DNA from 3 places in the Sphingobium sp. FG125 genome. Region 3 is predicted to be linked to each of the others. Evidence: predicted binding sites of a transcription regulator. Region 3 holds the regulator's gene; each other region holds the start of a gene.
What was found. The regulator LexA, encoded in region 3, represses DNA repair genes until DNA is damaged. The targets are predictions, from matches to a motif close to GTTCCNCNCTTGTTCT.
Positions count from the first base shown of each region.

Region 1 (10,309 bases), on a different contig from region 3:
GGTGCGCGACATGGTGGCGCAGGACGCCGACGATGCCCTGCGCGCTGCGCTTGGTGCATTGCGCAGCATGGCTGGCCGGGGGCGCTAACCCCTTACCAGTCCTCGATCGTCAGCGCGGACAACTCCAGCCGGATTTCATTCTCCTCCTCCCGCGTGTCGTCGATCGTGATGTCGGCGACGAAATGGCCAGGCAACTGCCATTCCGCGCTCTCTATGCCTTCGACAAAATCGCAGAGTCGCGTCGCGACCGTCGCGCCCGACAGGCGCAGCGCGATGACATGACGACGGCCCTCGAACAGGGCGCTGGCCCAGGGGCGGCTCACCGCGCGCTCGATCGTCGTCGGTGCGCCAGCGCGCTTGAGCAGTTGCCCCAGCAGACGCGGCAACGGGTCGCGCTGGGTTTTTCCTATCGGTTTGTTTCGGACCAGATTCTCAGGCCGAAATCCATGATGCACGCTTGTCATTGGCTGATGCTCCTGCGATATGTGTTCATGAAATGTTCTATTCGTCTCCTCACGCGGTCCCCCGGCTCGCGCCCTTGGCGCAGGTCGAAAACCAGCCGTGGATCGCGCGTGCTGGCGCGACCGAAGGTGGTTGGCGGCATGTCATATTGGCGAAGGAATCGTTCGATCGCATGCAACAGCATCGGCTTCTTTCTCCCCTGTTGGCCCGACTCGCCCGCTGCAAGCCGATAGGTATATTCCTATCTCTGAGCCAATTTCCTACTTGTCTAGGAAAATTCCTATCATTATGGACTGGATATGGATGAATCGCAGAACGCCCGGATCGCGCTGGATCGGCTGATTGCCGAACGGGGAGAAAATTATGCCGATCTGTCCCGCCTGATCGGTCGCAACCCCGCCTATATCCAGCAGTTCATCAAACGCGGCACCCCGCGCAAACTGGATGAGGCGGACCGGCATGTGCTGGCTCGCTATTTCGGCGTGGCCGAACAGATGCTGGGGGGCGGCGCTGCGCCGGTGGCCATCCCCGCCCGCACGCGGGGGATGCCTGCCGTGGTGGCGGTGCCGCGCCTGGCGCTGGGCGCGTCGGCGGGCGTTGGCACGCTGGACGATGATGAGCGCGCCGCCGGCGTGATGGCTTTTGACGCCCATTGGCTCCGCCACCTGGGGGTAAGGCCGCAGCGCGTGTCGATCATCCGGGTCGATGGCGAATCGATGGCCCCGACGCTCAGCGATGGCGACGACATCATGGTCGATCATGACGATGACGCCACCCGGTTGCGCGACGGCGTCTATGTGTTGCGGCTCGACGGAGTCTTGATGGTCAAGCGGATCGCGATGGGCCCATTGCGCGGGCGCTTCAGCGTCGTCAGCGACAATCTCCATTATCCCGACTGGACCGATATCGACCCGGCGCTGGTGGATATTGTCGGGCGGGTCGTCTGGACCGGCAGGCGTCTGGTGTAGCGCGTCAGCCGTGCCTATCTGTGCGCCAAAGGAGTCCCGATTTGAACGATAATGGCGCGGTGATCCGCAAGGCAGTCGAATGGCGGGGTGCAAGGCTGGCGCTGGCGACGGTGGTATCGACCTGGGGGTCCGCCCCACGCCCGCGCGGCAGTCATATGATCGTGCATCAGGACGGCCGCTTTGAAGGCAGTATTTCGGGCGGTTGCGTTGAAAGCGACGTGCTGCACCGCGCTGCCGAAGTCATTGCCGGGCGCGCCGCCCATGTCGCGACCTATGGTGTCGCCGATGGCGATGCGTGGGAAGTCGGCCTGCCCTGCGGCGGGGAGATTGCCGTCCTGGTCCAACCCGTGGGGGATGGTGGCTTTGCCCCCGACCTGTTCGACCGGATCGAGGCCGCCAGCGCGCGGGGTCGGGCGCTGACGCTGGCGACCGACCTTGCCAGCGGGATCACCCGCGAACAGGCGGGCGAGGGCGATTTCCTCAACCGCTATGATCCGCCACGCCGCCTGCTCATCGTCGGCGCGGTCCAGATCGCCCAGTCGCTCGTCCCGCTGGCACAGGCCATTGGCGTGACCCCGGTGGTGATCGACCCGCGCGGGCGGTTCCTGACGGCGGAACGCTTCCCCGGCGTTGAACTGGATGATCGCTGGCCTGACGAAGCCATCGCCGCGCGTTTCCCCGGCGAATCGACTGCGGTGGTGACGCTCAGTCACGACATCAAGATTGACGATCCGGCGCTGGAGGCGGCACTGCGCGCGCCGACCGGCTATGTCGCTGCGCTCGGATCACGCAAGAGCCACGCCGCGCGGCTGGAGCGGTTGGCGGGGCAGGGCTTCGGCGCGGATGATCTGGCCCGAATCGACGGCCCGGCAGGGCTGGACATCGGCGCGATCGGCGCGGCGGAAATCGCGCTGTCGATCACCGCGGGGATGGTCGCGGGCTTCAACGCCCGGCGCTGAAACAAACTGCCCCCTGCCGCAAGGGATGGGGCAGGGGGCATATCCCTCAAGCTGTCGGGCACAAAGGACGCTGCCGCCTAGCAGGATGATCGCACGGATCAATCCTGTTTTGCACTTGGCCTGTAACTTTCTGTCCCAGATTGATATTTTACAGTGGTAATATTACGCGGATCAGCAGCATTTGCCGCCATTTTTGCCGCCATAGCGCGCTTCCTGCCGATCGCGAAAAAACTGTGTCCGGTCCATCGCGGGCTGGTCGGGATGATGGGTCAGCATATGGCGCAGATAGGCGTCATAGTCGGGCATCCCGACCATCAGCCGCGCGGTCTGCCGCAGCATGGTCAGAAATCCGCTCATTCCGCCGGCACCAGTTGCGCCGGAATTTCGCGCGCTGTCGGCGCTGCGATTCGCCGCGCGGCAATGCAGGTGCGGATGGTAAAGACCAGCAGCGCCAGCACGACCGACAGGAACAGCGCGACCAGCGCCGCATCGACCCGGTCATTGAAGATGATGCGCTCCATTTGCGCCATCGATTTGGCCGGGGCCAGCACCTCGCCCGCGTCTGCCGCTGCGCTGAATTTAGCGGCATGGGCCAGGAAACCGACCTTGGCATCGGCGGAGAACAGCTTGAGCCATCCTGCCGACAAAGTGCAGACCAGCAGCCAGGCGGTCGGTATCATCGTCACCCAGGCGTAGCGGTCGCGCTTCATGCGGAACAGCACCGCCGTCCCCAGCATCAGCGCGATCGCCGCCAGCATCTGGTTGGAAATACCGAACACCGGCCACAGCGTATTCACCCCGCCCAGCGGATCGGTGACCCCCTGATGCAGGAAGAACCCCCAGGCCGCGACCGTCAGCGCCGTGGCGACGATACCCGGCATATGGCCCTTGCTCTGCTTGAAGCTTGGCACCGCCAGCCCGATCAGGTCCTGCAACATGAAGCGCCCGGCGCGTGTCCCTGCGTCCACCGCCGTCAGGATGAACAGCGCCTCGAAAAGAATCGCGAAATGATACCAAAAGGCCTTCATCGCCGGGCCGCCGACGACATGGCTGAATATCTCCGCCATCGCCACCGCCAGCGTCGGCGCGCCACCCGCGCGGCTGATGATGCTATGTTCGCCGACATCCTTCGCCGTCTGGGTGATGAGGTCGGGCGAGATCGGAAAGCCCATGGCAGTCACGGCGGCTGACGCACTCGCCGCATCGGTGCCGATCAGCGCGGCGGGGCTGTTCATCGTGAAATAGATGCCGGGGTCCAGGATCGACGCGCCGACCAGCGCCATGATTGCCACGAACGCCTCCATCAGCATCGCGCCATAGCCGATCACCGGGGCATGGGCTTCGCTGGCGATCAGCTTGGGCGTGGTGCCGCTGGAAATCAGCGCATGGAAACCCGACACCGCGCCGCAGGCGATGGTGATGAACAGGAAGGGGAACAGGCCACCGGCCCAGACCGGCCCGCCGCCATCCACAAACTGCGTCAGCGCGGGCATTTTGAGCGGCGGGGCCATGATGACGATGCCGACCGCCAGCGCCGCAATCGCCCCGATCTTGAGGAAGGTCGACAGATAATCGCGCGGTGCCAGCAACAGCCATACCGGCAGCACCGACGCCACCGCGCCATAGCCGATCAAGATCCAGCACAGCGTCAGCGGTGTGAAGGTAAACACCGGTCCCCAGAAGGGCGACGCGGCCACCGCCTGTCCATAGACGATCGCGGCCAGCAAACCGACCAGCCCTAGCAGTGACACTTCGCCAATCCGCCCCGGCCTGATCCAGCGGGTGTATGCCCCCATGACCATCGCCAGCGGCACGGTCGCGGCAACGGTGAACATGCCCCACGGACTCTCGGCCAGCGCCTTGACCACGATCAGCGCCAGCACCGCCAGAATGATGACCATGATCATGAACGCACCGAACAGGGCGATCGTCCCGGCCCATTGCCCCATTTCCATGCGGATCAGTTCGCCCAGCGACTTGCCGTCGCGGCGCATGGAAATGAACAGGATCATGAAATCCTGCACCGCGCCCGCCAGCACGACGCCGACGATGATCCATAATGTGCCGGGCAGATAGCCCATCTGCGCCGCCAGCACCGGGCCGACCAGCGGCCCCGCGCCTGCGATCGCCGCGAAATGATGACCGAACAGCACGGTGCGGTCGGTCGCGACATAGTCCAGCCCATCGGCACGGCGCAGCGCCGGGGTCGGCCGCGACGGGTCTAGCCGCATCACATGGCGAGCGATGAACAGGGCATAATAGCGATAGGCGACCAGAAAGCAGCTGACCGCCGCCACCACGATCCACAATGCATTGACCGCCTCGCCGCGCGACACCGCGACAACGCCCAGCGCCACCGCGCCGATGATAGCGACTGCTATCCAGGGAAGATGCCGGGTCATCATGCTCTCTCACGCTCGTCTGTAGGAAAGGGCGCACAGTAGGGCGTTGAACCGGAAAGACAATCGCTGGCTAATCGCGGCGGGCAAAGGGCCAGTCGATGACATGGGCCGCCCACAGCGCCCACCAGATGATCACCGGCTGCAACGCCAGTCGCGGCCCATGATAGGCCCAGCCCAGATGCACGCCGCCAATCGCTATATCATTGAAAGCATGGTTGATATTGGCGGGCCACACGCACAGCGCATAGAGCGCCAGACCAATGCCCGCCGCCCTGCGTAACCGCGGCACCATCAGCCCGGCCGCGCCCGCGATCTCGGCCAAGCCGGTCAGCAAGATCATCGTGGCAGGATAGGGCACCCAGCCCGGCGTGATCGCAATGAAGCCGCCGGGCGATCCCAAATGCGCGACCCCAGCGACCAGATAGGCCAGCGCCAGCACCCATCGCGCGATCCTGCGGCTCACCGCTTGCGCACAAATTCGGCGCGCAGCACCAGCCCCTTGATCCCGTCAAATTTGCAGTCGATTTCCTGTGCGTCCCCGGTCAGCCGGATCGATTTGATCAGCGTGCCCCGCTTCAGCGTCTGGCCAGCGCCCTTGACCGTCAGATCCTTGATCAACGTCACCTGATCGCCATCGGCCAGCAGGTTGCCAACCGAATCACGCACTTCGACACTGTTCGGCTCACTGTCGGCCTGCGCGGCATCGGCGGCGCTGATCCACTCGCCGGTCGCTTCGTCATAGACATATTCGTCGTCGGCCATGGTCGGTTCCTCAAGGCAAAATATGGCTCCTCCCCCGCCGGGGGAGGATTTTAGGGCATAATTTCAGCCGATCGTCACCGCTTCCAGCACGGCGGCGCGCAGTTCGGGCAGGCCCATGCCCTTTTCGGCGGACGTGGCGATGATGTCCGGGTGGGCGGCGGGGCGCTTGCGGATGGCCAGCGCAGTCTGTTCGGTGACCGCCGCCAGTTCGCTCGCCTTGATCTTGTCCGCCTTGGTCAGGATGATGCGATAGCTCACCGCTGCGCCGTCGAGCATGTCGAGCATGTCGGTATCGACCTCCTTGATGCCGTGGCGGCTGTCGATCAGCACCAGCGCCCGCTTCAATGCCGCGCGCCCGCGCAGATAGTCGTTCACCAGGAACTTCCACTTCCGCACTACATCCTTGGGTGCCTTGGCATAGCCATAGCCGGGCATGTCGACCAGGCGGAAGCGCAGCGGTTCGCCCACCTCAAAGAAGTTCAATTCCTGCGTCCGCCCCGGCGTGTTCGACGTGCGCGCCAGATTGTTGCGGTTGGTCAGCGCGTTGAGCAGCGATGATTTGCCGACATTGGACCGGCCCGCAAAGGCGACCTCATTCACCGCCATGTCGGGCAGAAATTCCAGCGTCGGCGCGGATTTGAGGAAGGTGATCGGCCCGGAAAAAACCTTGCGCGCTTCTTCGGTCAGGTCGGTATTGTCTTGTTCGGTCATATATATCTCCGTTCGCCCTGAGTAGCCGCTGAGCGCAGTCGAAGCGGCGTATCGAAGGGCCGGAAGGCCGCGCGATGCTTCGATACGGTCCTTCGGCTTCGCTCAGTCCCTACTCAGCACGAACGGGGACTTAGGTTTGGCCCTGCCTACTTCGCGACCGCCGCGTTCAGCACGGGATGTTTGCGGTACAACCACCATTGCTGCGCCATCGACAGGCAGTTGTTGGTGATCCAGTAGACCAGCAGGCCCGCCGCGAACGGCGCCATGATGAACATCATCATCCACGGCATGATCGCAAAGATCTGCTGCTGCATCGGGTCCATCTGCGCGGGGTTCAGCTTGAACTGCAACCACATCGAAATGCCCAGCAGCACCGCCAGCACGCCGATCGCCAGGAAGGATGGGGGCGTGAAGGGCAGCAGGCCAAACAGGTTCAGGATATGCAGCGGGTCGGGCGCTGACAGATCCTTGATCCACAGCACGAACGGCTGGTGCCGCATTTCGATCGTCAGCATCAGCACCTTGTAGAGGGCGAAGAAGATCGGAATTTGGATGAAGATCGGCAGGCACCCGGCCAGCGGGTTGACCTTCTCCGTCTTGTACAACGCCATCATCTCCTGCTGGAGCTTGGGCTTGTCGTCCTTATATTTCTCCTGCAGCGCCTTCATCTTGGGCTGCACAGCGCGCATCGCGGCCATGCTGGCGAACTGGCGCTGGGCGACCGGGAACATCAGGCCGCGCACCACGAAGGTCAGGCAGATGATCGCTACACCGAAATTACCCAGCGTCTCGAACAACCAGTGCAGCAGGGCGAAGATCGGCTGCTCGAACCAGTAGAACCAGCCCCAGTCGATCGCGCGGTCGAACAGCTTGACGCCGTCACGCTCATAGGCCTGGAGCGTCTTGACCTCCTTGGCCCCGACGAACAGGCGCTGCGTCTGCGTGACGGCCTTGCCTGGTGCCAACATGGTGGACGCCAGCGCAACATCGGCCTGATATTGCGTGCCAGCGCCTTTGCGGAACTGCGCCGCGACATCGGCATCCTTGCCCGGCACCAGCGCCGACAGCCAATATTTGTCGGTAAAGCCGATCCAGCCGCCCTTGGACTGGAAATCGCGGGTGGACGGACCTTCATCCAGATCCGCATAATTCACGTCATAATTGGCCGCGTTGTTGAACACGCCCATCGGGCCGATATGGATGGTCCAGGTATCGGGGTCCTTGGGGATGCTGCTGCGGCTGATATAGCCATAGGGCTTTACGCCCACAGCGCCGGTGCCGCTGTTCGACACTTTCTGCGCGGCGGAGATCATGTAATTTTCATCGACGCTCAGGCGAATCTCGAACGTCTGGCCTGCGCCATTATTCCATGTCAGCGTGACCGGACTTGTCGGAGTCAGTTCGCTGCCCTGCGCGGTCCAGACCGTGTCCTTGTTCGGCGTTTTCAGCCCTTCGCCCTGCCAGCCGAAACCGGCGAAATAGGCGTCCTGCGTGCCAGCGGGGCTGTAGAGCCGCACCGCTGGCGAATCCTTGGCGATCGTCTCACGATAGGTGGGCAGCACGATGTCATCGATGCGCGCGCCCTTCAGGTTGATCGACCCGTCCAGCTTGGGCGTGCGGATCGGGATACGCGGGCTTTCCTTCAGCACCAGCGCGCGGTCGCGAATCGCGGTTACGCTGTCGGCGGCAGGGTCCGCTGCGGGGTTGGCGACCGGCGTGGTCTTGCCACCCTCTATCTTCGTTGCGGGCGGGTTGGCCGCCGGGAAGAAATAAGTGGATACATAGGGCCAGCCGAACAGGATCGCCGCGGTCAGCAGCACCGCCAGAATGATATTCTTCTTGTCGTCCACGTTGTTCGGCTCCGCCGTCTTATATCTGTGTCAGGGGACCGGGTCATAGCCCGAACCGCCCCATGGGTGGCATCGCATTAGCCGCTTACCCGCCAACCAGCTACCCTTGATCGCGCCATATTTGCGCACCGCCTGGATCGCATATTCGGAGCAGGAGGGGGCATAGCGGCAGGAGGGGGGCAGGATGCGCGAAGGGCCGATCTGCCAAAAGCGCGCGATCAGGATCAGGAGGCGGGCGATCATGCGCCGACTTTGCCCTTGCCCCGGCCATGGCCGGCACGCGGCCCGTTGCGCGGCGGTGCCTCGCCGGACAAGGGCGCGCGCGCAATCTTGCGCAGCGCCTTTTCCAGTTCGGTGCGCAGCAGGGCGAAATCGCGTTCCTTGCCGCCGTCGCGACCGATCAGCACATGATCGGCACCGGCATAGCCATGCAACGGCAGCAATTCGCGCGCGAGAACGCGAAAGCGGCGCTTCATCCGGTTACGGATGACGGCGCCGCCAATCTTTTTCGTGACCGTGATGCCAAAGCGCATCGCCGGATCGCCATCGTCGCGCTCACGCACCAGCAGGACGAATCCCGGCATCGGTGCGCGCTTGCCGCGATTGGCCGCCAGGAAATCGGCCCGCTTGCCCATGATGGCAGGCGCAGCCGAAGGCGGCCCTTCGATCAGGCGCTCAGGCTCTTGCGGCCGCGCGCACGACGGGCGCGGATGATGTTGCGGCCGCCGGGGGTCGCCATGCGGGCGCGATAACCGTGACGGCGCTTCCGAACCAGATTGCTCGGCTGAAAAGTGCGCTTCATCGTTCATTCCTCAAAAAACAACTAGAGAATCGGGCGTGACAAAAAAGGGCCGCCAAAGCAGCGGCCGCATGTTCAGGGGGCGTCCGATAGGCAAATGGGGGGGGGAAGTCAATGGCGGAGGACGCCGGACATTACCTAACTGAAATCCTCCCCTGCAAGGGGAGGGGGACCGCCAGCGTAGCTGGTGGTGGAGGGGTGTCGCCTTCTCGATGGCTCGACACCCCTCCGTCTGGCCTGCGGCCATCCACCTCCCCTGCAAGAGGAGGATCACGCATTTACTTCGCCCGCGCCGCCGCCACGCCGCCCTTTAGCGCGTCGAAGCCAACCGCGCCGTTCAGCACCTGGTCGCCGATCACGAAGGTTGGCGTCCCGCTGGCCTGCAATTTCTGGGCCAGTGCGATGTTGGACTGGATTTCGGCGTCATATTTGCTCGATGTGATCGCGGCTTCCGCGTCAGCCTTGGCGATCCCAGCCTTTGCCGCCGCCGCGACGATCGTATCGCGCGTCACCTTGCCCGCGCCATACATCGCCTTGTGATAGGCCATATATTGGCCGCGCTCGGCCGCCAGCAGCGATACTTTGGCCGCGTCGCTGCTTTCTTCCGACAGGATCGGCAGTTCGCGATACACGACCTTCACCTTTGCGTCCGACCCGACCAGCTTGGCCAGATCAGGCAGCGACGCGCGGCAATAGCCACAGGCATAGTCGAAAAATTCAACCACGGTGACATCGGCATTGACCGCGCCTTCCCACGCCCCGGCATAGGGCTTTTCCAGCGCGGCGCGATTGTCGGAAATCGTCCCAGACATCCGCTTCGCCTGCAATTTCTCGATCGCCTGCGGTATGATTTCAGGATGCTCAAGAATATAGTCATGGACGATTTTCTCGATCGCGCTCTTGTCCGTGGCAGTCACGCCAGCGGGAGCCTGCACGGCCAATGCGGTCCCGGCGGCCGCCGCGATAAAGGCGAAAGCGCCAAGGGTCATCTGGATCATCCTGTTGGAAAGGGCCGTGCGGAATGTCGGCCGGTTTTGCTGCGTCATCTTATCGTTTCTTCCGCTGCTGCTCGATCGCGGCGCGCGATACCATGGCGATATCCTGCGCCCGCAGATAGTCAACCGTGCCCGGTTTCAGCCCCTGCATCGCCGCATCCGCACTGCGCAGCGCCATCGGATGCTCACCGATCATGGCATAGCGTTCCGCCGTCGCCAGCGCCGCGCGGGGCGTGTCGCCGCGCCGTTCATAGACGACGCCCAGTTGATACCAGGCGAAGGGATTTTCCCGGTCGCGCGCCACCGCCAGCCGCAGCACCTGCTCGGCCTCGGCAAAATTCGCCTCATCCTCGGTCGCGATCAACGCATGGGCCAGCAGTACCGAAATCAGCGGCTGGTTG
Region 1 covers NZ_JBMDKQ010000020.1:43,260-53,568, forward strand. Annotated here, with positions in the region: gene ACODSR_RS16895 (hypothetical protein) at 1-88, shown strand, start outside; gene ACODSR_RS16900 (hypothetical protein) at 93-464, opposite strand; gene ACODSR_RS16905 (S24 family peptidase) at 762-1,430, shown strand; gene ACODSR_RS16910 (XdhC family protein) at 1,472-2,389, shown strand; gene ACODSR_RS16915 (YbdD/YjiX family protein) at 2,561-2,746, opposite strand; gene ACODSR_RS16920 (carbon starvation CstA family protein) at 2,743-4,791, opposite strand; gene ACODSR_RS16925 (DoxX family protein) at 4,862-5,254, opposite strand; gene ACODSR_RS16930 (alkylphosphonate utilization protein) at 5,251-5,553, opposite strand; gene yihA (ribosome biogenesis GTP-binding protein YihA/YsxC) at 5,617-6,264, opposite strand; gene yidC (membrane protein insertase YidC) at 6,411-8,114, opposite strand; gene yidD (membrane protein insertion efficiency factor YidD) at 8,145-8,357, opposite strand; gene rnpA (ribonuclease P protein component) at 8,354-8,749, opposite strand; gene rpmH (50S ribosomal protein L34) at 8,782-8,916, opposite strand; gene ACODSR_RS16960 (DsbA family protein) at 9,192-9,959, opposite strand; gene ACODSR_RS16965 (M48 family metalloprotease) at 9,961-10,309, opposite strand, start outside.
Region 1: ACODSR_RS16905 (S24 family peptidase) is a predicted target of LexA. The motif match lies at 499-514, and genes of this name have one in related genera.

Region 2 (10,309 bases), on a different contig from region 3:
ACGGCGATGAAGCCCTGCGCGGCGTCGCGCGGGGTCAGGATGCGGCCGGTTTCCGCCTGCACCTGCGCGCAGATGGCGGCGATGCGGGTTTGCGCCGCGGCGGGATCGAGCGGCTGGTCGCCATGCGGGCCGAACAGGCTGGGGAAATGATCGGGCTGGATCTTGCCGAGCAGCAGGTTGCAGTCGGTGATGGTGAGCGGCCCGCCGCGCCGGTAGCAGGCCGGTCCCGGCACTGCGCCCGCCGATTCCGGGCCAACGCGGAAACGGCCATCGACGAAGCTACAGATGGAGCCGCCGCCCGCAGCAATGGTGTGGATGCGCATCATCGGCGCGCGCAGGCGGACTCCCGCCACCCGTGCCTCATTGTCGCGCTCATAGCTCCCCGCATAATGCGACACATCGGTCGAAGTGCCGCCCATGTCGAAGCCGATCACTTCGCGGAAACCGGCCTGTTCTGCGGTGCGGGCCAGGCCGACAATGCCGCCCGCCGGGCCGGACAGTATCGCATCCTTGCCCCGGAACAGGCTGCCGTCGATCAGGCCGCCGCTCGACTGCATGAACAGCATGTCGGCCTGATCGCCCAGCGCTTCGCGCAGGCCATCGACATAGGCGCGCAGCACCGGGGAGAGATAGGCGTCGGCCAAAGTCGTGTCGCCACGCCCGATCAGCTTGATCAGCGGCGCGACATCATGGCTGGTCGAAATCTGGGTGAAACCGATATCGGCGGCGATCGCGGCGATCGCCTGTTCATGCGCCGGATAACGATAGCCGTGCATCAGCACGATAGCGATCGCGCGCAAGCCGCTGTCATAGGCCGATTGCAGTGCGGCGCGGGCCGCCTCCTGGTCCAGTGGCGTGAGCACCGTTCCGTCGGCCATCACCCGCTCGTCCATTTCCGCTACTTGGGCATAGAGCGGGTCGGGCAGAATGATATGCCGGGCGAACAGGTCCGGCCGGTCCTGATAGCCGATGCGCAGCGCGTCGCGGAAGCCGCGCGTGATCGCAAGCAGGGTCGGCTCGCCCTTGCGCTCCAGCAGGGCATTGGTCGCGATGGTCGTGCCGATCCGCAACGAACAGGGCGGGATAACGCCCTCCCCCGCCCCGGTCAGCCGCCGTACCGCCTCCACCGCGGCATCAACATAGCGTTCCGGGTCGCTCGACAGTAATTTGGCGGTGTGCAGTCGCCCATCCGGGTCGCGCGCGACCACATCGGTAAAGGTGCCGCCGCGATCGATCCAGAATTGCCAGTCCATGCGCGGGTGATGGCGGGCCGGGCGCGCAATGGCAAGTGCGCGCCCGGCCCCTCTATTGATCAAGATTGTGGACAGGGCGGGATTTAGAACATATCAGGAACAATATGGTCGCCCTTTCCACCCGTCAAAAGCTCGAAATCCTGGCCGATGCGGCCAAATATGATGCGTCCTGCGCCTCGTCCGGCACCAACAAACGCGATTCGCGCGGGGGCAAGGGGATCGGATCGACCGAGGGGATGGGGATTTGCCATGCCTATGCGCCGGACGGGCGCTGCATATCGCTGCTCAAGATATTGCTGACCAACAGCTGCATTTTCGACTGCCATTATTGCATCAACCGCCGGTCGAGCGATGTGCGGCGCGCGCGCTTCACGGTGCACGAGGTCGTCGATCTGACGCTCAGCTTCTACCGCCGCAATTATATCGAGGGACTGTTCCTCTCGTCGGGCATCATCGCTTCGTCCGACTATACGATGGAGCAGATGGTGGCGGTGGCGCGCTGCCTGCGTGAAGAGCATGATTTTCGCGGCTATATCCACCTCAAGACCATTCCCGACGCCGACCCCGAACTGTCGCATCAGGCGGGGCTGTTTGCCGACCGTCTGTCGATCAATGTCGAATTGCCGACACAGGCGGGGCTGGAACGGCTGGCCCCGGAAAAGAATGGCGGGCGGATCGAGGGCGCGATGGCGGGGATGCGGAGCGCGATGGAGGATATGGGTGAGGCGCGGCGCAAATATCGCCATGCGCCGCGCTTTGCCCCCGCCGGCCAATCGACCCAGATGATCGTGGGCGCGGACGATGCCAGCGACAGCGCGATCATCACGCGCGCCAGCAGCCTCTATGACCGGCACCGGTTGCGGCGGGTCTATTATAGCGCTTTTTCGCCGATCCCTTCGCCGAGCGCCGTGCTGCCGCTCAAGCGTCCGCCATTGCTGCGCGAACATCGGCTCTACCAGTCGGACTGGATGATGCGCTTTTACGGCTATGCGGCCGACGAAGTGGCGAGCGCGACCGATCCGCTGACGGGATGCCTGCCGCTCGACATCGACCCCAAGCTGGCCTGGGCGCTGCGGCATCGCGGGATTTTTCCGGTCGATGTAAACCGCGCCCCGCGCGAGATGCTGCTGCGCGTGCCGGGACTGGGGGTGAAGGCAGTCAACCGCATATTGGCCAGTCGCCGCCATCGCCGCTTGCGGCTGGATGATGTGGCGCGGCTGACGACGTCGATCAAGAAGCTGCGCCCATTCCTGATTGCCAGCGACTGGCGACCGCTGCAACTGGCCGACCAGGCCGACCTGCGTCGCCAGATGGTCCCTGCCCCCGCGCAACTCGACCTTTTTTCATGAAAAAGACGCATTTTGCGGTTGATCGCGCGGGTGGTTCGTGAAACTCTTGGGGCTAGGTCATCCAAGGGGGTCAGGGTCTTGGCGGCAATGTTCGACAGTCATGCCATCGGCAGCCGCCGCGTCGGCTACGCAAAGCGCATCAGCACGCATCTGGCGGCCGCGCTTGTCACCTTCTGCCTGTTGCAGATCTTCATCGTCGCCAAGATGGGTGGATCGTTGGTGCTGCATCTGGGCATCATCGTCGCAATCGGCGGCTTTGCCGTGGCGGCGCGCGGGCTGGAGCGGCGCTGGCAGATGCTGGAACGCAGCGACCTTTCGCACAGCGGGCTGGCGCTGCGCTTCCGTCGCGACCTGCTCCAGTTGTGGGTTGCCAGCTTGGTCGGCGCGATGCTGTGGATACCGGTCGCCATCATCTTCCGCTTCCTGTTCGGCTGACACGGACCTAATTGCAGATTCCGTCGTTCTCCTCCCAGCATCTGGAGGAGATATTGCCATGGCCAACGCCACGATTTTCGACCGTCTGAAACAGGATCATGACGCGCATCGCCAGCTGTTCGCCAAAATGGCGGACGCGAAGGATGATGCCGATCGGCTGGAAAAATTGTTCGACCAGTTCAAGGTTGAAGTGACCGCCCACGCCGCGGCGGAGGAAGAAACGCTCTACGCCACCATGTTGGCGCGCCCCGACCTGCGCGAAGATGCGCAGCATAGCGTATCCGAGCATAAGGAAATCGACGATTATCTGGAAGAGCTGGCCGAGTTGAAATTCGACGGCGAAGCGTGGCGCAAGAAATTCGCGAAGATGAAGGAACGCTACCTCCACCATATCGACGAGGAAGAGGAAGAGATGTTCCCCGCCGCCGCGAAGGAATTGACGGCGGATGAGGAAAAGAAACTCGCCGCCACCTTCGCCAAGCGCAAGCCCGCCGAACTGGCCCGCGCCGAGGCCGACAGCTAAGCCCAACATATGATAATCTTGATCCATAATTCTCCTCCCCCTTGAGGAGGATGTCGGGTGGGGGTGTGCTGCCGCCAGCGCAGACGCTCAGCTTCGCCTCGCTCCCCCTCCCCGCCGGGGAGGGGAGATGAGTCACAATCATTGCATGTTGGTATAAACACCTATGTATCGCGCGTCGCTGGCCGCCCCGGATGATTTTGACGGCTGGCGGGCAGCGGCGCGTGGCTTTGCGCTGGCCGGGGTCGATCCTGCCGATATCGTCTGGCAGGTGGGCGATGACGGCGGCGACCTGTTTGCCAGCGATACGCCGCCACCCTTGGCGGCGCAGGCCGCGTTCGCAGTGCCGCGCGCCTTTGTTGATCTGGCCCGAAGAGCGATCCTGCATCGCGATCCGCAGCGTTTTGCCCTGCTTTACGCGCTGCTGGTGCGGCTGCGCGACCGGCCCGGCACGATGGAGGACAAGGCTGATCCGCTGCTGCGCCGGATCGAAGGGCTGGCCAAGGCGGTGCGGCGCGACATCCACAAGATGCGCGCCTTCATCCGCTTCCGCGCGCTGGAGGATCCGGATGGCACGCGCTTTATCGCCTGGTTCGAGCCGGAGCAGCATATCGTGCGGGCCAATGCCGGCTTTTTCGTGCGGCGCTTTGCGACAATGCGCTGGTCGATCCTGACGCCGGAGGCCAGCATCCACTGGGATGGCGAGACGTTGACCGAGGGGCGGGGCGACGCGCCGGGGGATGACCCGGTGGAGGATGTGTGGAAGGGCTATTATGCCGCCATCTTCAATCCCGCACGGCTGAAAGTCGGGGCGATGCTGTCCGAAATGCCCAGGAAATATTGGCGCAATCTGCCCGAAGCGGCGCTGATCCCCGCGCTGGTTGCAGGCGCGCAGGCGCGCGAGGCGGCGATGATCGCCACCGCCCCTACGCCTACGAAACGGCCCGGCAACGCGATGGCCGCCTGGACCGCGCTACGCGAGGAAGCGCGCGGCTGCACCCGCTGCCCGCTCCACGGCCCCGCGACGCAGACGGTGTTTGGGGAAGGGCAGGTCGACGCCCCCCTGCTGTTCATCGGCGAGCAGCCAGGCGATCAGGAGGATCTGGCCGGGCGGCCCTTTGTCGGTCCGGCGGGGCAATTGTTCGACGCGGCGCTGGCCGAAGCCGAGGTGGATCGCGCGCGCGCCTATGTCACCAACGCGGTCAAACATTTCAAATATGAACCGCGCGGCAAACGCCGCATCCACCAGACCCCACAGGCGGGCGAGGTGCAGGCGTGCCGATGGTGGCTGGAACAGGAACTGGCGCTGGTCCGCCCGCGCGTGATCGTGGCGCTGGGCGCAACGGCGGCGCGCGCCCTGCTGGGCAAGGCGGTGGCGATCGGCAAGGTGCGCGGTGCGCCGATCCCGCTGGCGGACGGCGCGGAAGCCTGGATCACGGTACATCCGAGCTATTTGCTGCGGCTGCCCGACGCGACGAAAGCGGCGGAGGAGCGGGCGCGGTTTGTCGAGGAGTTGCGCATGGTGGGGGAGCGGGTGAGGGGATTGGGGTGAAAGGGTTGCATGGGGTGGGAAGCGGACGGGCTGCTTCGCACCGACACCCAGATAAAAGCTGACACTAAATCGCAGTCGTCGCGATTATCCGTGTTGTCGTCGGTTTAAGGCTGCTGCGAGCTGCACCAGAAAAGAAAAATCACCGCCCCTAAGATAAGCCCTAATCTCGCTGCTTTGACAATGGGCCATGACGGCAGAGCGATAGCTACGCCTAAACCAATGCCCCACGCTCCGATGAGCTGTCCCCAGACATGATCGCGAGGATTGGCGGATGTGGCAAATAATGCGCCAAACAGTATTATCGTTAGCGCACATCCCAACCCTTGAGCCGCACGTATCAAACGCTTCCTCCAGAATATCGCTAATTGCGTAAGCTGTTATAGCGCGGTGCTTACCTGCCTATTTCATGTCTGCAAACAAGAACCTTCCAACTAGCAGGATACGTCTGATTCTGGTCGTTTCTGGTCGGATGGCTAAATCTGCGCGAACGGTGCGTGCCTATTTTGACTTTGAAACGTCGGATCGGGTGATTTTTGCTGCTCTTTCCAGTCTCAACGCTTTGATCAAGTAGGTTGCCATGAGGAGGACTATCGGGAGGGGTGATAATAGGATCGAAAGCCAAATCGGCAACAGGGCCGTCCCAATGCAAACCCAGACGAATAGCCCAAATCCAAAGAGGATGCTGGTGGCGATGTTGCGCATCTGGAAGCGTAGCCTTCTGCAAGTCTGACATCTGGCATGCTTTATATGTCTGCAATCCGCAATCCTGCTCAGCGACAAGAACGGCAATTTCTGGTCGTTAGTGGTCGATCCCCCTCTTCCAACTGCGCCTAACCGCACTGTGTGCGGCAAGGCTTCACATCCTTCTCCCCGGCGGGGAGAAGGAAGCGGAGCGCGCGCCTCTACACCAACCCCAGTTTCGCCAGTTCCCCCAGCATCGCGGCGGGCATGGCAGCGGTGGCATCCTCTTCGCCCTCGCCCAGATCGCGCGGCGCGTCCTCTTGCGCCAGATAGCGCCAGCCCTGATGCGCGCGCTTTGGCATGGGATGGACGGGGATGAGGCGGGGTTCGAGGCGGATCCAGTGGCGGCCCTGCCCGGTTTCGGCGAAGCCAAGGATCGGGCTGCGGCCGACGATGCGGTGGCCGTGGATCCAGTAGAGCGAACCGCCCGCCATTTCCTCGACCCGCTTGGGCAGATAGCGGGTGGTCAGCCGCGCTTCATCGGCGTGGCTTTCCAACCAGGCTTTGAGCGTCGCGGGGCTTTCGCTCTGGAAGGCGATCTTGGTGATGTGCAGCGGCATGGCGGCGATCTGGGGACGGCGTGGCCGGGGTTCAACGCAGGAAAAGGGTGGCCAGCCCCAGGAAGCTGAAAAAGCCGAGCGAATCGGTCATCATCGTCACGAATACGGCGGAGGACACGGCCGGATCGACATCATGGCGTTCCAGCGTGATCGGCACCAGCACGCCCGCCAGTCCCGCGACCAGATTATTGGTCAGGATCGCCGCGCCGAACACCAGCGACAGGTCCATCCGCCCGTAAATCACATAGGAGCCAATGCCGATCAGCGTGCCGAGCGTCGCGCCATTGGTGGCGGCGATGCGAAATTCGCGGCCGATCATCCGCGCGGTGTTGGAACTGGTGAGCTGATTGGTGGCGAGCGCGCGCACGACCACGGCCAGCGTCTGCGTCCCCGCATTGCCGCCCATGCCCGACACGATGCCCATCAACGCGGCGAGCATGGCGAACCGTTCGATCGTCCCTTCAAACAGGCCGACGACCGAGGCGGCGAGCATGGCGGTGCCAAGGTTGACGACCAGCCAGGTCAGGCGCGCGCGCACCGTCATCAGGATCGGTTCGTTAATGTCGCCCTCACCCGCGCCCGACAGGCGGAGGATGTCCTCGCCCGCTTCTTGCGAAATGATGTGAACGACGTCATCGACCGTAATCATGCCGACCAGCCGCCCGCTGCCATCGACCACCGCGGCGGAGATGAGCGCATATTTCTGGAAGCGCAACGCGACTTCCTCCTGATCCATGTCGACCGGGATCAACGTCTGTTCGCGCTTCATCAGGTCGGCCATGGCGATAGCGCGCGGGCAGGTGAGAATCCAGCTGAGCTGGCAATAGCCGATCGGCCGATGCTTGGCATCGACGACATAAATTTCCCAGAAATCGGTGGTCAGGTCGCCATGGTCGCGCAGATAGTCGATCACCTGACCCACGGTCATATGTTCGGGCACCGCGACCAGATCGCGCTGCATCAGGCGGCCGGCCGATTCCTCCGGGTAGGACAAAGCGCTTTCGATCGCGGCGCGATCTTCGGGGTCCAGCGCGTCGAGGACGGCCTGCTGATCGGCATCGTCCATATCCTCGATCATGGCGACAGCGTCGTCGGTATCGAGTTCGGACGCGAATTCGGCCACCTGTTCGGGCGCCAGATCGCCGATCAGGTCGTCGCGGACGTAGTCATTGAGTTCGGACAGCACTTCCGCGCCGACCAGATCGCCGAGCGCCGCAGCGACTTCGCCCCGCCGGTCGGCAGGGGTCAGTTCCAGAAGGTCGGCAATGTCGGCGGGGTGCAGCGGCGAGACGAGTTCGCGCGCGCGTTCGGCGTCGCCCTCCTCCACCGCGTCCAGCACGGCGGAGACGAATTCTGGCTTTAGCCGGTCATCCTCATCGTGGCGCGATTCTGCCGCGGCAGCGATCGCTTCGTCTGCGTCATCCCCGTCCAACAGGGGCTGGGCTGTGTCGCCGCGCTCGCTCATGGCGCCCCCTACTGTCCGGTTCCTGTTGCATTGCGATCCTTTCGCCGATGCACAATATAATTGCAATGGCGCAGAGCGACCGGAAGCCCAAAACACGGGCTTCCATCGTGACTTGCAGCCTCTATATGGGGGCATCACTACCCCATTCCCCCAATGAGAGGATTTTTCATGGCTGACGATACCCTGACCCTTAGCCTCGACAGTGGCGGCGACGTCGTCATCAAGCTGCGGCCCGACCTGGCCCCCGGCCATGTCGAGCGCATCACCACGCTGGCCAAGGAGGGCTTTTACGACGGCGTCGTGTTCCACCGCGTCATCCCCGGTTTCATGGCGCAGGGCGGCGACCCGACCGGCACCGGCATGGGCGGATCGAAGCTGCCCGACATCAAGGCCGAATTCAGCCGCGAAAAGCATATCCGAGGCGTCTGCTCGATGGCCCGTTCGTCCAACCCGAACAGCGCGAACAGCCAGTTCTTCATCTGCTTCGACGATGCCACCTTCCTGGACGGCCAGTACACCGTGTGGGGCGAAGTGACGTCGGGCATGGAGCATGTCGACGCCCTGCCCAAGGGCGAGCCGCCGCGCACGCCGGGCAAGATCGTCAAGGCGACCGTCGCCTGATTGGCTGAAAGACTAAACAAATGGCCCGCCTCCAGAGCATGGAGGCGGGCCTTTTCTTTTGGGTGCGATCTTAAAATCCTCCCCTGCAAGGGGAGGGGGACCGTCGGCGTAGCCGATGGTGGAGGGGTGTTGCCCTCTCGATAGGGTAACACCCCTCCGTCTGACCTTCGGCCAGCCACCTCCCCTTAAAGGGGAGGATTTAAGTCGCTAACGCTTCGCCGCCATCCCATCGGTCGCGGAAACGGCCTGCGACGCCTCTGCGCCATTATCGGCTGCATCGACTACCGGCGGCGTGTACGACCCGATCCGCTCGATATGCCAGCGGCGCTGTTCGCCGGTTGAGGCGGGGACGTCGTTGACCCGGCGCAACACGACCTGCCGCAGCGCGTACCAGGGCTTGCCATTGGCGGCGAGGCGTCCGTAAATCTGCACCGGTACGCTGACATAGAGTGAGCCTGCCGCGCCCTCCGGCGCGCTGGGTGCGCCGATATTGGCGTGGATTTCGCTGAACCCCCGGAAGCGCGCGGCGAAATGGGCGTCGTCCTGCTGGCCGATCGCGCCGGTCGAGTTCCACAGATCCTGCGCATCCTCGAAGCGCTTTTCCTCCAGCAGGCCATAATAGCCCTGCACCACCTGCGCCGCGCCCTGCGCGCTATCGGGGTCGATTGCGCCTTCCGCCAGCGGCGTGCGATCGTCGGGCAGGCCGCCGGGCGTTCCCGGTTCCGGCGGGGTCAGCGGCTCCATCACTGCCATCGCTTCGGCGCGGACGTTATTTTCCACCTGCACCGCATTGGCACCATTGGCGAGATTGTCGATCGCGCTCTCCTCCCGCCCGTCGCAGGCCGCGACGAGCAGGAGGGAGAGCAAGACGGTGGCCTGTACCGGGGCCCGCATCAGTCAGGGCGTTCCTGCCGCGAGGCACCGGGCGCGCGCGAACGGACGGCGCGTTCGGACGGGGCCGGACGGGCGCTCCAGTCGCGCTGCGGGCGCGGCTGGCTTGTTTGCGGGCGCGTCTGGGGCTGGCGCAGGCCCGGCTGGGGCGTGGGGCGCACCGCGTCATTGCCGCGCCAGTTGCCGCGACCGCGCGGGGTGCCCGTCCCCTGCGGCGGGCGGGGGCGATTGGTCCAGTTGCCATTCTGGCCATTGCCGGCCTGGCCGTCACGGCCCTGCCAGCGCCCATCTCGACCGTCGCGATCGCGGCCTCGCCACTGGCCGTAATTCCGGTCGTCCCGTCGGTCATCGCGGCGCTCCGCGCGGCGGCCTTCCCAATATCGGCGCTGCCCGTCGTTCCAGCGCTGGCGACGGCCATTGCGGTCATAGACATAATAGCCTGTGCCGGGATAATAAACATTGTCGTGCCAGCCGTTATAGAGGCCGGGCTGATAATAGCCGGTCGGGCCATAATAGCCGTCGCCATAATAGCCACCACCGCCATAGTAACCGGTGCCGACACTCACGCCGCCATAACCATAGCCGTCATCATAGGCGCAGCCGCCCAGTGCGAGCGCGCCTGCCAATCCTATCATGGCCGCAATCCGATGTCGGAAGCCCGTCATCGTCTTTCTCCTCTTCTCCATCTGATCATGGCGTAACGCCCGGCGGTTGAATTGGTTGTGAATGGATTTGGTGGCGGCCGTCCAGCGTTTATCGCAGGTTCAGATAAGCCGGCTCTTGTTCATCGGGGCGACAGAAAGCGTGCTTTTTCCGTCACATAATCGCCTTTTGCCCGATTTTTATGATCTGTTCAGGAAACCTTCGGACAGGGCCGGTCATTTATCCCCCGTCGCCTGAGCCGCTTGCAGCGCTCGTTCGT
Region 2 covers NZ_JBMDKQ010000004.1:237,647-247,955, reverse strand. Annotated here, with positions in the region: gene ACODSR_RS05895 (hydantoinase B/oxoprolinase family protein) at 1-1,253, opposite strand, end outside; gene ACODSR_RS05890 (putative DNA modification/repair radical SAM protein) at 1,358-2,602, shown strand; gene ACODSR_RS05885 (hypothetical protein) at 2,690-3,037, shown strand; gene ACODSR_RS05880 (hemerythrin domain-containing protein) at 3,096-3,560, shown strand; gene ACODSR_RS05875 (UdgX family uracil-DNA binding protein) at 3,724-5,109, shown strand; gene ACODSR_RS05870 (DUF1489 family protein) at 6,012-6,410, opposite strand; gene mgtE (magnesium transporter) at 6,442-7,875, opposite strand; gene ACODSR_RS05860 (peptidylprolyl isomerase) at 8,044-8,496, shown strand; gene ACODSR_RS05855 (hypothetical protein) at 8,704-9,390, opposite strand; gene ACODSR_RS05850 (peptidase) at 9,390-10,052, opposite strand.
Region 2: ACODSR_RS05890 (putative DNA modification/repair radical SAM protein) is a predicted target of LexA. The motif match lies at 1,339-1,354, and genes of this name have one in related genera.

Region 3 (10,309 bases):
CGCCCTGGTCGGTGCCGACATCGACGCGGCCGGGCAGCGAATAGATGACGCCTGCGACCTTGGCGATCGCGGTCGAGCTGGTGAAGCGTGCGGGGAAACCGCAATTGCGCCAGGTGTTGCCACCGTCGGAGATGGTGCCGAGGTCCGCCAGCTGCGCGGAACCTGCAATGGTCGGGCAGTTGGCGGCGGGGGTCACGCCGGTCGGCGTGGGGGTCGGCGTGGGCGTGGGGGTCGGCGCAGGGGTCGGCGCGGGGATGACAATGGTGCCCTCGCCCGGCGAAGCGATGTCGTCTGCACCGCAGGCGCTCAGGCCTATGCAGGCGCAGCTCGCCATCAGGATCGTGTGGATACGGTTAATCTTGGCCATGTCGTCTCCGCTCCGGTGGACACCGGGTTTGTTGCTATGCGGAGCGCAGGGGATTTGATTCGGACAACGCCCCCTGTCGCCCTCCGAAGGGGCAGTTAGGGACGTCCGGTGACAGGCTTGTTCTGTTTTGGTGACGAAATGGCGTCACTAAAATTACAGTTTAGTGACTTGCGTTATACTTTCATGACAAGGGCGCCATTTCGCATGGCGCCCCGCCTTAATCGCTTGAAATAGAGCGCTTCGATCAGCGCGAGGCATAAACCGGCGTCAGGCGGCTCATCGCCCGCCGCGCCACGTCGCGCGACGATTGTTCACTGCCATCGGCCAGTACCAGGGTCATTTCCGGGGAGAAGCGCGCGGACTTATAGGCCGAGTGCGCGTCAGCCACACGGCCCATGCCCGCATAGGCGTTGCCCAGGTTGATCAGGCGCGCGGGATCATTGGCGCTGTCGGGCCACACGGCCTTCAGCCGCTTGGCGGCCTTTTCAAACTGGCCCGCCGTCAGGTCGCGCGCAGCCAGACCGCCATCGGGAACGCCGACAACGATCACATCCTCCGACGCGCCCTGCGCCATGGCGGGGGTGACGCAAGCCAGAGCAAAACCGGCGATAAGGGCGACCTTCAGCATCATATTTTCTCCAGCAAAACCTTTTAACTATAGCGATGATTATTTCACTATGATGACAGTAGCGCAATAGCGGTTCGGTGGCTGAAAAAGGATTTTGTTTTCTGTAAAAACAGATGCTTATGATTTTTTCTTCATAATGTCATAAAAGTGTAATTGAATTGGATGCCGGAGTCGATAGCGATTCGCGCAGCTGGGGTTTGTTTTGAAATGCGCCTTGGTGCATCAGCACCGGCAATCGTCAGGCGCTCTTCCACGCATGTCGAGACAGACTCGCCGCGCCAGGCGATCGATCCAGCGACGCCAGCGATACAGGATAGCAAAAATGATGAAGGTCCGGGAGGTTCTGTTGCCCGGCCCTCCCGGAGGCCGCTGAATTCCCTTCTGTTGCCCGGTGGGTTCAACCGCGCTATTTTAGAGTGAGGTCAGGCCGTTAGGCCCTCATTCACGCTGCAATGGCGAGTGCTTCGTTATCGTTGGCACTTATGAGTTTTGCACAGTTTAACGGCTTACACGGGCCGGGTAAAAATATCGCCTTTGAACACACGTCGATCCTAGTTCGGCCCCGTCAGACATCCCGTCCGGCATGTCTGCCAACCGGGATATGTGGTGGAACCGCCGGGTACTGCCCCCGGGTCCGCTGCGTCTATTATACGACACACTTTATCACCATAGCCGGGCGAACCCGGCCCGACCCATATGGGCGTAAAGTTGCGCCTTTTCAAGCCGCCGCATAAGGGAAAGCCCATGTGTATCGTGACAATGGCATGGGCGGCCCATCCGCGCTGGCATCTGGTGATGGCGGGCAATCGCGACGAACATCATGTTCGCCCCTCCGCTGCGCTGGCGCAATGGGATGACCGGCCCGGCATCATCGCCGGGCGCGACCTGCAATCGGGCGGCACATGGGCAGGCGTGTCCGATACCGGCCGCATGGCCGTGGTCACCAACCAGCGCGGCTATGGCCTGGCCCAACCCGACCGCGCCTCGCGCGGCGCGCTGGTCACCGATGTGCTGATGGGCGACGGACCTTATGCCGCGCCGACGCTGGCGGCGCTCGACGATTTCAACCCGTTCAGCCTGATCGTGGTGGATGGGCACCGCGCCCGGCTGCTGACCAACCGCCACCAGCCTGATGCGATCGACCTGCCCCCCGGCATTATCGGCCTGTCCAACGGCCCGTTCGATACGCCATGGCCCAAGACGCAACAGCTGAACGCGATGCTGGCCGACTGGCTGGCGACGGGGCAGGATGATCCGGCGCTGCTGTTCACAGCGCTACGCACCGAAACCCTGCCCGACGACACAGCGCCGGACGCCGAGCCATCCCCCATCTTCATCCGCGATGCCGTCTACGGCACGCGATGCAGCACGATCATAACGATCGACTACGCAGGACAGGGGATCATCGCCGAACGCCGCTATGACGCCGACGGACAGTGGAGCGGCGAAAGCAGGATAGCGTTCGCCTGGCCATTGTAAGCCACCATATCAAACCAATCCGTTCGCCCTGAGCCTGTCGAAGCCTGTCCTGAGCGCCTGCCTTGGCAGGCAGTCGAAGGGGGCCGCACTTCTCGAGAAGAAGAAGGGCAAGGCTTCGACAAGCTCAGCCCGAACGTAGGGTGTGAGGTGGCCGCTTTAGCGCAGGACAGAGCGCGGCTGACGCGCCAGATGGAGCGAGGATCGCACGACCGGCGACTCGATCAGCTTGGTTTTCATCAGGTCGCGCATCCGGTCGGCCCCATCGGGGTTCAGCATCACCACGCGGGTGCCGCCCGACGTCAGCGCTTCGATGGTCGATACCGCCAGCGCGTGCTTGGTGCAGAGCGCCTGCACATCGGCCAGCGGCGCATTGATGTTGATCGCGCGGCTCATGCGGCGTTGCTCACGCCAGCGATGACGGAAAGACGGATAATATGGTTCAAGAGAAAGCGCCTTGCTGGCAAGCGGGAGCGCTGGGCGTCTCTCGGTCACGCGAATGCTTGCGGGCAGGGTTCGCGTCGATGGACCGGCCCTAGCAGAGGCATGTGTCTCCGTCGCGACATTTATGGCGCAGCCCGCTTCCCCTTGCCGCCCTGCCTCTCTATAGCCCTGATCCCATGATCCTCGTCATCGACAATTATGACAGCTTCACCTGGAACCTGGTCCATTATCTGATGGAGCTGGGCGCACGGGTGGAGGTCGTCCGCAACGACGCCATTTCAGCGGGCCAGGCGCTGTCCAGCGGGGCGAAGGCCTTTCTGCTCTCGCCCGGTCCCTGCACCCCCAATGAAGCAGGCGTCAGCCTCGATCTCGTCGCCGCCTGCGCCGATGCGGGCGCACCCTTGCTGGGCGTGTGCCTCGGCCATCAGGCGATCGGCCAGCATTTCGGCGGCAAGGTCGTGCGCGGCGGCCTGATGCATGGCAAGACATCGCCCGTCACCCATGACGGCACCGGCCTGTTCGCCGGGTTGCCTTCCCCCTTCACCGCGACCCGCTATCACTCGCTGATCGTAGAGGATATTCCGGGCAGCCTGGTCGTCAACGCGACCAGCGAGGACGGATCGGTCATGGGCTTCCGCCACGCGACCCTGCCGATCCATTCGGTCCAGTTCCACCCCGAAAGCATCGCCACTGAGCATGGCCATGACATGCTGGCCAATTTCATGAAGATTGCGGGCATGAAGGTGAAGGCGCGCGAGGCGGCCTGATCGCTCTGTCCTATCGCATCGCGCCCGGCTAGGATGCGTTGCCGACTTTGCAAAAGTTACGGCGATAGGAAATCTTATGTCTCATTTACCGGGAAAAGTGCGAAGTTAAGCGCCAGCGCCCCCTCGACTCACCGCCCCGCTGGCGATTAAGGCAGGCGCGATGAGCAGCCTGCCCGATCCTTCCCACCCCCTCGACGCGCAGGCCGCCGCCCGCGCCTTCGACCTGTTGTTCGACGCCGACCTGCCCGAAGCCGAGATCGCGACCTTCCTCGTCACCATGGCCCGGCGCGGCGAGACAGCGATCGAGATCGCCGCCGCGGCCCGTGCGATGCGGGCGCGGATGATCCCGGTCACCGCCCCCGCAGGCGCGATCGACGTCTGCGGCACCGGCGGCGACGGGCATCACACCCTCAACGTCTCGACCGCCGTGTCGCTGGTCGTTGCAGCCGCAGGCGTCCCCGTCGCCAAACATGGCAACCGCGCCGCATCGTCCAAGGCAGGCGCTGCCGACACGCTCGAAGCGCTGGGCCTCAATCTCGACCGCGCAGCCGCTAGCGCAGAGACGACGCTGGCGGAGATCGGTATCTGTTTCCTCTTCGCGCAAAATTACCACCCCGCGCTCAAACGCCTCGGCCCGATCCGCAAGGCGATCGGCGAACGCACCATCTTCAACCTGATGGGTCCACTCGCCAACCCCGCAGGCGTGCGCCGCCAACTCGTCGGCATCGCCCGCCCCGCCTATGTCCCCATCTATGCACAGGCGCTCGCTGAACTGGGCGTCGATCGCGCGATGATCGTGTCGGGCGACGAAGGGCTGGACGAACTATCGCTGGCGGGCGGCAACGACATCGCCGAAGTCGCGGGCCATGGCATCGTCGCAATGCGCCGCCTGTCCGCTGCCGATCTGGGTCTCTCCACCTATCCCGTCGATGCGATCCGCGGCGGCGACGCGGCCCATAATGCCGCCGCCCTGCGCGCGCTGTTGCAAGGCGAACCGGGTGCCTATCGCGACGCCGTGCTGCTCAATGCCGCCGCTGCCCTTGTCGTGGCGGATGCGGTTGCCGATCTTCGGGAAGGCGTAGAGGAAGCGGCCGAGACCATCGACCGTGGCCTTGCCAACGCCCTGCTCAATTGCTGGATTGCCTATCAATGACCAACAAGCTGATCGAAATTTGCGATTTCAAGCGGGAGGATGTCGCCCGGCGCAAGGCCGCGACATCGCTATCGTCGCTCCACGCCCGCGCCAGCGAACAGACACCCCCGCGCGGCTTTCGCAAGGCGTTGGACGACGCCGCCCTCTCCGGCTTCGGCCTGATCGCGGAGATCAAGAAGGCCAGCCCGTCCAAAGGGCTGATCCGCGCCGATTTCGATCCGCCCGCCCATGCACAGGCCTACGCCGCCGGTGGCGCGGCCTGCCTGTCGGTGCTGACCGACGAGCCTTATTTTCAGGGCCATGACGATTATCTGATGGCCGCCCGCTCCGCCTGCGCGATTCCCGTGCTGCGCAAGGATTTCATTGTCGATCCCTGGCAGATCCTCGAAAGCCGCTCGCTCGGTGCCGACGCCATCCTGATCATCGTTGCCGCACTGGACGACGGACAGATGGCGGAGATTGAGGATGCCGCGCTTGGCCTCGGCATGGATGCGCTGATCGAAGTGCATGACGAGGCGGAAATGGAGCGCGCGCTCAAGCTGCGGTCGCGCCTGATCGGCGTCAACAATCGCGACCTGCGCGATTTCTCGGTCGATTTCGCCCGCACCTATGAACTGGTGGGCAAAGCGCCTGCGGGCTACACCTTCGTCGCCGAAAGCGGCCTCACCAGCCATGCCGACCTGACCGCCATGGCCGATCATGGCGTGCGCTGCTTCCTGGTCGGGGAAACGCTGATGCGGCAGGCCGATGTCGAGGCAGCGACGCTCAACCTGCTGACTGGCGCGTGACGGGTCTCACCCATCTCGACGCGGACGGCGCGGCCCGCATGGTCGATGTGTCGGCCAAGGCCGTAACCGCGCGCGAAGCAATTGCCAGTGGCCGGATCGACATGATCGCACAGGCCGCCGAAGCGATCGCGCAGGGGCTGGTCAAGAAAGGCGACGTGCTGGCGGTCGCGCGGGTCGCGGGCATCATGGCCGCCAAGCGCACCGCCGACCTGATCCCGCTCTGCCACCCGATCGCATTGAGCGCCGTCAATATCGACTTTGATCTGGACGAGGGCGGCGTCACCGTCACCGCCACCGCCCGCACCGCTGGCCAGACCGGAGTGGAGATGGAGGCGTTGACCGCTGCGTCGGTCGCGTTGCTCACCATCTACGACATGGCCAAGGCGATCGACAAGGGCATGATCATCGGCAATGTCCGCCTGATCGCCAAGAGCGGCGGCAAGTCGGGCGACTGGCGCGCGGCATGAGCCTGCTGCCTGTCGCCGAAGCACAGGCGCGCCTGTTCGCGCTCGCGTCGCAATTACCCGCAGAAGAAGCGCCCATCGCCGCCTGCACCGGGCGCTGGCTGGCAAGCGATGTGCTGGCGCTGCGCAACCAGCCCTGGGCCGATCTGTCGGCGATGGATGGCTATGCCGTGCGCGCCGCGGAGTGGCCTGGACCATGGCGGGTCACCGGCGAAAGCGCGGCGGGCGGCTGTATCCCTGCCCCGCTGCCCCCCGGAGAGGCCAGTCGCATCTTCACCGGCGCGCCGCTCCCCGCCGGGGCCGACACGATCCTGATCCAGGAAAATGCCACCCGCGATGGCGATCGACTGACGGCGAGTGACGATCCTTTGCCGGTAGGCCGCAACGTCCGCCCGGCCGCATCGGACTTTGCCACGAACGACCTGTTGCTGGCGGCAGGAATTGCCCTAACTCCCGCCCGCATCGCGCTGGCCGTGCTGGGCGGACATGGGGCGTTGCCCGTGGGGCGTCGTCCCAAGGTCGCACTGATCTCAACCGGCAACGAACTCGTGCCGCCCGGCGCGCCGACCCCGGCGGGTAGCCTGCCATCGTCCAACGCAGCAATGCTGGCGGCGATGCTGGCTGCCCTGCCCTGCGACGTCATTGATCTGGGCATCGTCCCCGACGATCTCGACGCCATGACGGCGGCGCTGACACGGGCGGCATCGGCGGACATCATCGTCTCCACCGGCGGAGCATCGGTCGGCGATCACGACATGGTCCGCCCGGCCTTCTTACAGGCTGGCGGCGCGCTCGATTTCTGGAAGATCAAGATGCGACCGGGCAAACCGCTCATGGCCGGAACCTTGGGAGACGCCGTATTTCTGGGCCTGCCCGGCAATCCGGTATCGGCCTTCGTCACGGCGACCCTGTTCCTGTTGCCGCTGGTCCGCCATCGCGCCGGATCGACGACCCCGTTGCCGCGCATGACGCAGGCGCTCCTTGCCGCGCCGCTGCCCGCCACCGGCGATCGCGACGATTATCTGCGCGCTTATCGGGGAGAGTCTGGCATCGTCTCGGTCACGTCGCAGGACAGCGCCGCCACCGCCGCCATGGCAATGGCCGACTGCCTGATTCTGCGGCCCGCCAGCTCACCTTCTGCGGCCACGGGCGACACCGTCACCATCCTGCCACTGATGGACTGAAGCTTCAGTAATGCTGCCGTTCACGCGGTGGATTGGCGACAAGAACGACCGCGCGTTGCTCGCTTGACTCGCCTCCTTCCGTTTCCTATGTGTTCCTTATACGTTCCATGGAGGACCGCAGGCATGTTGACCCTCAAGCAGCAGGAATTGCTGAGTTTCATCCAGACCCGGCTGGAGGAAGGCGGTGTGTCCCCTTCTTTCGAGGAGATGAAGGATGCGCTCGACCTGCGATCCAAGTCCGGCATCCACCGGCTGATCAACGCGCTGGAGGAACGCGGCTTCATCCGCCGTCTGCCCAACCGCGCCCGTGCGCTGGAGGTGCTGAAGCTCCCCGACGCCATGCACCGCGCGCCTGCACCGGTCGCCCCGGCCACACCGCAACTGGCCCCCAGCCTGCCGGTCGCTGCCAATGACGTGATTGAAATCCCGTTGCATGGCCGCATTGCCGCCGGTGTCCCGATCGAGGCGATGGAGGGGCAGAATATGCTGTCCGTCCCCGCCGCCTTGCTGGGGGCTGGCGACCATTATGCGCTGGAAGTGTCGGGCGATTCGATGATGGAAGCGGGCATCCTCGACGGCGATTTTGCTTTGATCCAACGCACCGACACCGCCCGCGAAGGTCAGATCGTCGTCGCCCTGATCGATGACGCAGAAGCCACGCTCAAATATTTCCGACGCGAAGGGCAGCGCGTCAGGCTCGATCCCGCCAACAGCGCCTATGAACCCCAACTCTATGATTCGCGGCAGGTGCGGATTCAGGGCAAGCTGGCAGGACTGTTGCGTCGCTATAATTGAGGTGGACGAGGGCGGCGGCGCGGCGCGACGATCCAGGGATGGGCATCGCCCGCGGCCCGCACCGTGCTGATGCGCGCATCGTCCAGGTCGATGACAATGCCCCCGGTTCGCGCCAGAAGCCGTCGGTCGATTTTCAGCCAGCGAGGGCGGCACCAATAGGGAAGCCCGCGATCGGCAATGACAATATCGGCGGCGGCACATTCCTTGCTGAACAAAGTGCGTTCGATCAGCATGTCGCTGCGAGTGGCCAACACATGCCAGCGCCGCCCGCCCGCCTGCATCCCGACGGCACATAAATCCTTCGAACAGCGCGCCTGCGGCAGGTCCGCCATCGCGTCAAGCGGACCGTCATAGCCCGCACTCTCCGCCAGCGTGTCGCGCACATAATCGCCCGCGCCCGCGCGCAACAACGCCATCCCGCCCCCAGCCGTCCGCACCGCCACATGGCGGCCATCGCCAGTCACCAAAATGTCGGGCGGTGACAGCAACAACACGCCGACCACGCCCATCGCCACCGGCCCAAGCCCCAGCCAGCGCCACCCGCTGCGCCACAACAGGCACCAGAGTAGCCCGCCGATCATCAGCGCGAACAGCCAGGATGGCACCGCCGGAGTCAACATCGTCGCCATCGGGCTGGCCGCCACGCCATGGGCGATCCACAGCAACAAATTCAGCGCCTGCGCCGTCATCCACCAGAAAGGCGCGCCCAGACCCAGCAGATCGAACAACAACGCCAGCGCCTCCAGCGGCATGACGACAAAGGTGGTGAGCGGGATCGCAACCAGATTGGCAAACGCGCCCAGCATCCCGGCTTTGTGAAAATGGAACAGCGCGATCGGCATCAGCACCAGTTCGACGGCAATGCCGGTCATCAGCGTCGCACCCAGCACCCGCCCCGCCTTGCGCGCCCTATTCTCGTCCCGCGCACTGGCAAAGGCGCGAAAACGCGGATTCTCGGCCAGCGCAACCAGCGCGGTGACAGCGGCAAAGCTCATCTGGAAACTCGGCCCCGTCACCGCTTCGGGCCAAAAGGCCAGCACGATCAGCGCGCCCACCGCCACCAGCCGCAGCGTGATCGCGTCGCGCCCCAGCGCCAGTCCGCCCAGTACCAGCAGCGCGGCGATGCAGGAGCGCAGCGTCGGCACCTCCGCTCCGGTCAGCAGCGTATAGCCGATCCCCGCCAGCGCGCCGCCCGCAGCCGCGATCAGCATCAGCGGCCAGTCCAGCGCCGCCCGCTGGCTAAGCGCCATCACCCGCATCAGCAGGAAAATAACCGCCCCGATCAGCGCAGTCACATGCAGCCCGCTGATGGAGAGCAGATGCGCCAGCCCACTGCGCCGCATCGCCTCCGCGTCCGCCTCTGCAATTGCGCCTTGGTCCCCGGTCGCCAGCGCTACGGCAATGCCCTGCGCCGGACCATCGACCTGCTGCCTTATGTGCGCGAATAATCGCAACCGCAGGGGTGGCGGGCCGATTGAAGGCCGCACAACCGCAATCGGTTTCAACGCCTTGCCGGTAGCACCAATCCCCTGAAAATAGGCGCGGGCGGCAAAATCATAGCCCCCCGGCACGCTCGGTGGCGCGGGCGGCATCAAACGGGCACGAAAGCGGATCACCGCCCCTTCGCCCAGACCCGGCGGCACGTCCGATTCGGCTATGTTGACCCGGATCATGTCCGGCAGGCCGGGGGCAGCCACCGGGCGCAGCATCGCCCGCACCATCTGTTGCGCCGGGACCGGTCGAACCGCCGTCACTTCCCCCGTTACCTGCGTGAAAACGGGGCGCGCCAGCGGCGGTTGCCCCAACAGCACCGCCTTCCCCCAGATCAGCGCGCAACCGATACAGGCCAGCATCCCGCCCGCCACGATCATCCGCCGCAACCGCGCGCCATCGGGGAGCAGCAGCCCCATACAGGCCAGCGCCAGCGCGCCGCAGCAAAAGGCCAGCCAGCCCATCCGGTGCAGCAACAGGAACCAGGCGGTGATGCCGATCCCCAGCCCGATCGGCACCCATAAGGGCAGCTGTTCACGCTCGGTCTCCAGCCAGCTTTCCACCCTGAAAAACGCCCCGCGCGTCCAAGCGCCAGCCCCCCACCAAAGGGAGGTTTGTCGTGGCTCAAAAGCCATGCTAGGGGGCGACGCATTCATGGGACAAGCAGGAAGAATGTCAGCGAATATGACGGCAAGTGCAACGGGAATGAACAAGCCGGTAGTGACCCGTTTCGCGCCTTCGCCGACCGGGTT
Region 3 covers NZ_JBMDKQ010000010.1:141,526-151,834, forward strand. Annotated here, with positions in the region: gene ACODSR_RS11940 (hypothetical protein) at 1-367, opposite strand, end outside; gene ACODSR_RS11945 (tetratricopeptide repeat protein) at 612-995, opposite strand; RNA gene ssrA (transfer-messenger RNA) at 1,366-1,721, opposite strand; gene ACODSR_RS11955 (NRDE family protein) at 1,740-2,474, shown strand; gene ACODSR_RS11960 (hypothetical protein) at 2,631-2,867, opposite strand; gene ACODSR_RS11965 (anthranilate synthase component II) at 3,092-3,682, shown strand; gene trpD (anthranilate phosphoribosyltransferase) at 3,843-4,835, shown strand; gene trpC (indole-3-glycerol phosphate synthase TrpC) at 4,832-5,623, shown strand; gene moaC (cyclic pyranopterin monophosphate synthase MoaC) at 5,620-6,090, shown strand; gene ACODSR_RS11985 (molybdopterin molybdotransferase MoeA) at 6,087-7,271, shown strand; gene lexA (transcriptional repressor LexA) at 7,395-8,066, shown strand; gene ACODSR_RS11995 (ComEC/Rec2 family competence protein) at 8,057-10,192, opposite strand; gene gltX (glutamate--tRNA ligase) at 10,242-10,309, shown strand, end outside.